3 regions of the Vibrio chagasii genome follow, and region 3 is predicted to be linked to each of the others. Evidence: predicted binding sites of a transcription regulator. Region 3 holds the regulator's gene; each other region holds the start of a gene.

Region 1 (2,279 bases), 800 kb from region 3:
GCAGCACCAGGCATCGTTGCTTGTTTGTAGAATCGAGATTCCACCAGCTCTAAATCTTGGTGGTAAACCGATAAGCTCTGCTCTTCGATACATTTTTGAATCGCAGGGTACAGAACGCTCTTAGCTTGGTTGATGACACCACCGACTAAGATTTTCTCTGGGTTGAACAAGTTAATCACAATGGCAATCGCAGAACCTAGATAACGGCCTAACTGCTCAATCACTTCGACCGCCAGCGGATCACCATCAGCCGCAGCAGCACAGATTTGTTCAATCGTGACATCTTCAAAAGCAGTCAGCGTGGATTCCTCACCATTGGCTAGACGCTCTTTCACTTGCTCACGAATCGCTTGTGAACTCGCAACCGTCTCTAAGCAGCCTCGGTTACCACAATGACACAGCTTGCCTTCCTTATCGATCTGGATATGCCCCAACTCACCGATGTTGCCATGACGACCTTGTAAAACGCGGCCATCAAGAATAATCCCGGCACCTAAACCGTGGTGAATAGAGATTAAGACAGAGTTGTCATTATCTTGAGAATTACCAAACAACTTCTCAGCCAGCGCCCACGCGCGAGTATCATTGGCAATAAAAACCGGCAAGCCCGTTTCTTTGTAGATCTCAGGACCCAAAGCTAAGTTTTCGACATTGTAATGCGGCATTTGCAACACAATACCCTGCTCTGAATTCACAAGGCCTGGAAGCGTGACCGCGATACTGGTTACCCTGTCGAGCTGCTCAGCATAAGTTTGGAAGAATTCGTCGATTTCATGAAGAAGACGCGCAAGTACATCATCTTGGTCGCGTTCGTGAATGTCGATCTTCGTATCGATAAGCACATCGCCGCCCAGTTCATGAAGCGCGATAGTAAGATACCCGCGTCCAAGACGCATCGACAAGAATTGCCAACCTTCATTGTTGGTTTGCAAGCCAACAGCAGGACGTCCGCGAGTCGTGGCTTCTTGAACCGTCGTCTCGTGGATAAGGTGAGCTTCCATGAGTTCACGGGTTATTTTGGTAATACTCGCCGGAGCCAACTCACTTTGTTTGGACAGATCGATACGAGAAATAGGACCTTTAAGGTCAATTAGTTTATATACACGACCAGCATTGACCTGTTTGATATGATCAATATGGCCCGGTTGAGCCATGTACATTTTACGCTCCAGAAATCATCAACGAGATAATTTTTTTACTTTGCGAAGTAATTGTGAAGTCACTTGGTATATCGCCGTGACCAGTATCACGTATATACATGAATCTTTGTGTATCGAGTCAAATAGTTCGAGGAAAATTAACACCCAAATCGATAATTTACGACTTAATTTTCAGAATAAAACATCGCGTTTGAGCCCTGAATTCAATAATTAAAAGCAAATCAAGAAATATCCTCCTAGCTCCCAATAAATTATCAATTAATGCATATACTTAATTCAGTCTTTTAAAAAGATTACTGGCCTCACTCTAGGAGTATTCATGACAGCTGAATTAAGAAAAACGAAAATCGTCACAACGCTAGGCCCTTCTACCGATAAAGGTAACGTGCTTGAAGAGATCATCAAAGCAGGTGCCAATATTGTTCGTATGAACTTCTCCCACGGCAGCAGCGACGACCATATACAACGTGCAGAAAAAGTCAGAGCAATCGCAAAAAAACTGGGGACACAAATCGCTATCCTCGGCGACCTTCAAGGTCCCAAGATTCGTGTGTCGACATTCAGAGATGGAAAAATTCAACTGGCTGTTGGTGATGAATTCACCCTCGACAGCAGCCTAGGTTTAGGCGAAGGCAATCAAGAAGCCGTTGGCCTCGACTACAAAGAGCTGCCGAATGATGTCTCAGCCGGCGACATTCTGTTACTTGATGATGGACGTGTGCAACTCAAAGTCACCAAGGTCGAAGGTTGCCGCGTTCATACCGAAGTCATCATTGGCGGTCCGCTATCCAACAACAAGGGCATCAACAAAAAAGGCGGTGGGCTTTCTGCAGAAGCGCTAACCGACAAAGACAAACGAGACATCGTCACCGCCGCCCAAATCCAAGTCGATTATCTCGCTGTCTCTTTCCCTCGTAACGGCGAAGACATGCACTACGCTCGCCAACTTGCGCGTGAAGCAGGTTTAGAAGCTCACCTGGTCGCCAAAGTAGAGCGAGCAGAGACAGTATCGACCGTTGAGAACATGGATGACATCATAATGGCTTCAGATGTGGTCATGGTGGCTCGTGGTGACCTCGGAGTAGAAATTGGAGACCCAGAGTTGGTCGGTGTACAAAA
Region 2 (2,279 bases), 880 kb from region 3:
CGGCCTTTGGACGTAAGTGTAGGGCTTCTCCATGCCTTGCCGTGATCTGTTCAACGTTCCCTAAAACGATCAACTCCATCAACTCTTCCCAGTCTCTCTTTAGGAGTTCGTTCTCAGCTTCACTTGGTGTCCATAGTAGTGGTGATCCAACGTGACGTTCTGCCAGCGGGATTTCTCTTTCCCCTTCTACAGGGATCCACAACACTTTAGACAGTTTATTGCGAACATGGCTGGTTTCCCATGTCAGTCCTTGCACTCCCATTAATGGCGCCACACAAACAAAGGTGGTTTCAAGTGGCTTACCAGAATAGCCAATCGGAATACTCTTTAGCTCGATGCCTAGCTTCGCGAAATCCTGTTCTGGTTTACTGCCGGCAGGTGCGCCTAAGTGCCATTCTAACAGTTGCCCAACCCAGCCTTTGTCTCGCTTAAGATCGTTTGGCATGTCCATCTCTGCTTCATCAGCGAGCTCTTTGAAGGTCATCCCGGCAATCGCGTAAGCTCTGTCTAACAACTCTTGTTGTGTTTGTGGTTCTGGTTTCATAATAAAAGGCATGATCAAAAAAATGATTTTATCAGAAGTTATCACCAAATGACGACTGGTTAAGAAATGATCTCCTAGTCGAAGAAGGGATCAAACTTAGGGTTATCCACAGGACATAAAGGTAATTAATTGAAATATTAATTTAGTGGATAAATAAACAGGGGTTTTTGGTGGATAAAATGCTTGCCAAATGGGGTGTAAAATGAATCTTTCACTTGGTAGTGTGGATAAACACCGGGGTGGTTGATCTTTGAACAGCTTGTGTTTTTAAAAGATCTTTTGAGTTTTGACTGTGCTTTGATTTTTTATTTTTATTTTAAGGTGTTGATTTTTAATGTTTAAGTTTTTGTTTTTCTAGTGGGCTGGTTTTAGTGTTGATGAATCTATGGATTAAAAAAAACGATTGCGGCTAATTCTTCACATAGTTATTCACAGAAAAGGTGAATAAATGTGGTCTAGGTCTCACTATTGTGTGGGTAACTCGGATTTGAGCAAAACTTATCCATATTTGCAGATAATATTCATAAATATAGCGCTTATCACGTCACTAAGTTTGCTCCAATTGGGGATATGTGGAAAAATCAGTGTAATTAAAAATTTAGATAGAGGTTGGCCAGTGATAGATGGCGATGGTTACCGATTAAATGTTGGTATTGTAATCTGTAACAACCATGGTCAGGTCTTCTGGGCTAAACGATACGGGCAACATTCATGGCAATTCCCTCAAGGGGGAATAGATGAAGGTGAAACTCCGGAACAGGCAATGTACCGTGAGTTGTATGAAGAGGTTGGCCTTACTAAAAAGGATGTAAAGATCGTCGCGACAAGTCGTCATTGGTTACGCTACAAGCTACCCAAACGACTGGTTCGGTGGGATTCTAAACCTGTCTGTATTGGACAAAAACAGAAGTGGTTCCTTTTACGCTTAGATTGCGATGAATCGCGTATCAATATGCAGCGTGGGAGTACACCTGAGTTTGATGGTTGGCGTTGGGTGAGTTACTGGTACCCAGTTCGACAAGTAGTTTCTTTTAAGCGAGATGTTTACCGTCGAGCGATGAAAGAGTTCGCATCTTTAGCAATGCCGTTTAAAGAGCGAAAAACAAAAGGAAAACGCAAATTGCGTAGAGGTTAAGCATGCTCAGTCAACTAAGGGAAATAGTTGAACACGTATCAAGAGTTGAAGATGTATCGACGGCACTTGATATTCTAGTTAAAGAGACATGCAGTGCGATGCAGACGGAATGTTGCACCGTGTATTTAGCCAATAATGATATGCAGCGCCTTGAGTTGATGGCAACTCAAGGCCTGATCTTTGAAGGTAATAGTATTCACATTGGTTTCGACGAAGGCTTAGTTGGCCTCGTGAAACGAAGTGCTGAACCTATTAACCTTGCACAAGCGTCTGCTCACCCTGCTTATAAGTTTTTTCCAGAACTTGGAGAAAACATTTACCACTCTTTTCTTGGTACTCCGATTATCCATCGCAAGCAAGTGCTTGGCGTATTGGTTATTCAACAAAAAACACCTCGTTTATTCAGTGAGATGGAAGAGTCATTCCTCGTTACGCTCTCAGCTCAACTTGCAGTTATTGTGGCGCACGCTCAAACTCAAGGTCATTGGCTGTTGGAACAACAAAAGCTGCCAGGCATCAAAGGTATTGCTGCTTCATCTGGGGTAGCGATTGGTGATCTGTGGTGGGACAACACCCAACCTGAATTAACGGATGTGTATC
Region 3 (2,279 bases):
ATTGCTAACAAGTAAGTTACTCATAAGACAAGGGTTGTCATGTCCGCTAAACATCCAATTATTGCGGTGACGGGTTCTTCAGGAGCCGGCACCACCACTACCTCAGAAGCCTTCCGAAAAATGTTCAATATGATGGACGTGAAGGCTGCTTGGGTTGAAGGGGATAGTTTTCACCGCTTCACTCGACCAGAAATGGACGTCGAGATCCGCAAGGCACGTGAGCAAGGTAAGCACATCAGCTACTTCGGCCCACAAGCCAACGACTTCGCAGCATTAGAAGAGTTTTTCCGTAAGTACGGTAATGAAGGTACTGGTAAAGTACGTAGTTACCTACATACGTTCGATGAAGCTGTGCCTTATAATCAAATGCCTGGCACCTTCACGCCATGGCAAGATATCCCTGAAAATTCAGACGTGATGTTTTACGAAGGTCTACACGGCGGTGTGGTTGATGGCGACATTAATGTCTCTCAACACGTCGACCTGCTGATTGGCATGGTTCCTATCGTAAACCTAGAGTGGATTCAAAAGTTCGTTCGTGACACACGCGATCGTGGCCACTCACGCGAAGCAGTAATGGACTCCATTGTTCGTTCAATGGATGATTACCTTAACTATATTACCCCGCAATTTTCGCGTACTCATATCAACTTTCAGCGTGTCCCAACCGTAGATACATCAAACCCACTTAACGCCAAAGGGATTCCAAGTTTAGATGAAAGCTTCGTTGTTATACGTTTGCGCGGCATCAAAAACGTCGATTTCCCGTATCTTTTGGCCATGATTGATGGCTCATTCATGTCTCGTCATAACACACTAGTGGTGCCAGGTGGTAAGATGAGCTTTGCTATGGAGCTCATTGTGAGGCCAATCCTACAACAACTCATCGAAACTGGGAAAATAGGTTAACAAAACGACATTCTGGCTGATTACTTTTCATACCGTGATCATGTGCACAATTTTGCGTAAAAAATCGTAGCTTGGTCACGATTAAAATCAAGAAATAGTACCTGAAAAAGGATACTATTCTTAAACGAAACACAAGATAGCTTGCAGCGCTCATCGAGTGCTCTTATCCTAAGAAGTCAATTCAGGCTTAGCTAAAATACGGAAAGCGGCAAGCATACCCTGCAGAGGAAGTGAGATATTATGGTTCTAGGTAAACCTCAAACCGATCCAACATTAGAGTGGTTCCTTTCACACTGTCATATTCATAAGTACCCTTCAAAAAGTACTTTGATCCATGCTGGTGAAAAGGCAGAGACCTTGTACTACATCGTTAAAGGTTCTGTGGCAGTTCTTATTAAAGACGAAGAAGGTAAGGAAATGATTCTTTCTTACCTAAACCAAGGCGACTTCATCGGTGAGCTAGGCTTGTTCGAAGAAGACCAAGAGCGTACAGCTTGGGTTCGTGCTAAATCTCCTTGTGAAGTAGCTGAAATTTCTTTCAAGAAGTTCCGTCAACTTATCCAAGTGAACCCAGACATCCTAATGCGTCTTTCAGCGCAAATGGCAAGCCGCCTACAAGTAACTAGCCAAAAGGTTGGTGACTTAGCGTTCCTTGACGTAACAGGTCGTATCGCTCAAACGCTACTAAACCTAGCGAAACAGCCAGATGCAATGACTCACCCTGACGGCATGCAAATCAAGATCACTCGTCAAGAGATTGGCCAAATCGTTGGTTGTTCTCGTGAGACAGTAGGTCGTATCTTGAAGATGCTAGAAGAGCAGAACCTAATTTCTGCACACGGTAAGACTATCGTGGTATACGGCACTCGTTAATTTCGATTAACTGAGTCAAAAATATGAAAGCCACCAAATGCGAATTTGGTGGCTTTTTCTTTATTGAGAGAAGATACGAGATACGAGATACGAGATACGAATGGAACACATGAGGCTCTCGCCTTGTAAACATTCTCGAAGCGAAGCGTACCCGAGTTTCTAGGGCAAAAACCGTAATCGTATCTTTCTTTAACCGTTGGTGCTTTCGAAGATCTTGTCCGCCGATGCAGCAACAAAACCGGTATAAAGCTCACCATTGGCCATTGGATAGCGCTTAGCGAACTCATAGAAGCCACCAGGAATCATCTCATTGCCTTCAACAAATGCCACTGGCACTTTGTCTGCCATTGTTGATGATTGCTCTAATAACACCTCTGGAGAGCCTTTTACCTCACCACCAGATGCGTTAATCGTAAAGCTAGCATCACTCAGGTAGTCATTCACTGCTTGTACTTCATCGAACTTGTTCAGTTGATTGACACTAACCGTGAAGTGGT

What was found. Region 3 encodes CRP, which controls carbon source genes, mostly activating them, when cyclic AMP is high. Its sites were predicted from a motif close to TGTGANNNNNNTCACA; they were not measured.
Region 1: the regulator CRP is predicted to act here: its motif matches at 1,236-1,251, upstream of mlc (sugar metabolism global transcriptional regulator Mlc).
Region 2: the regulator CRP is predicted to act here: its motif matches at 994-1,009, upstream of rppH (RNA pyrophosphohydrolase).

The regions. Positions count from the first base shown of each region.
Region 1 covers NZ_AP025465.1:2,285,951-2,288,229, forward strand. The annotation lists gene mlc (sugar metabolism global transcriptional regulator Mlc) at 1-1,160, opposite strand, end outside; gene pyk (pyruvate kinase) at 1,480-2,279, shown strand, end outside.
Region 2 covers NZ_AP025465.1:559,305-561,583, forward strand. The annotation lists gene mutH (DNA mismatch repair endonuclease MutH) at 1-544, opposite strand, end outside; gene rppH (RNA pyrophosphohydrolase) at 1,161-1,679, shown strand; gene ptsP (phosphoenolpyruvate--protein phosphotransferase) at 1,682-2,279, shown strand, end outside.
Region 3 covers NZ_AP025465.1:3,090,551-3,092,829, forward strand. The annotation lists gene OCV52_RS14325 (phosphoribulokinase) at 40-909, shown strand; gene crp (cAMP-activated global transcriptional regulator CRP) at 1,150-1,782, shown strand; gene OCV52_RS14335 (DUF1338 domain-containing protein) at 1,972-2,279, opposite strand, start outside.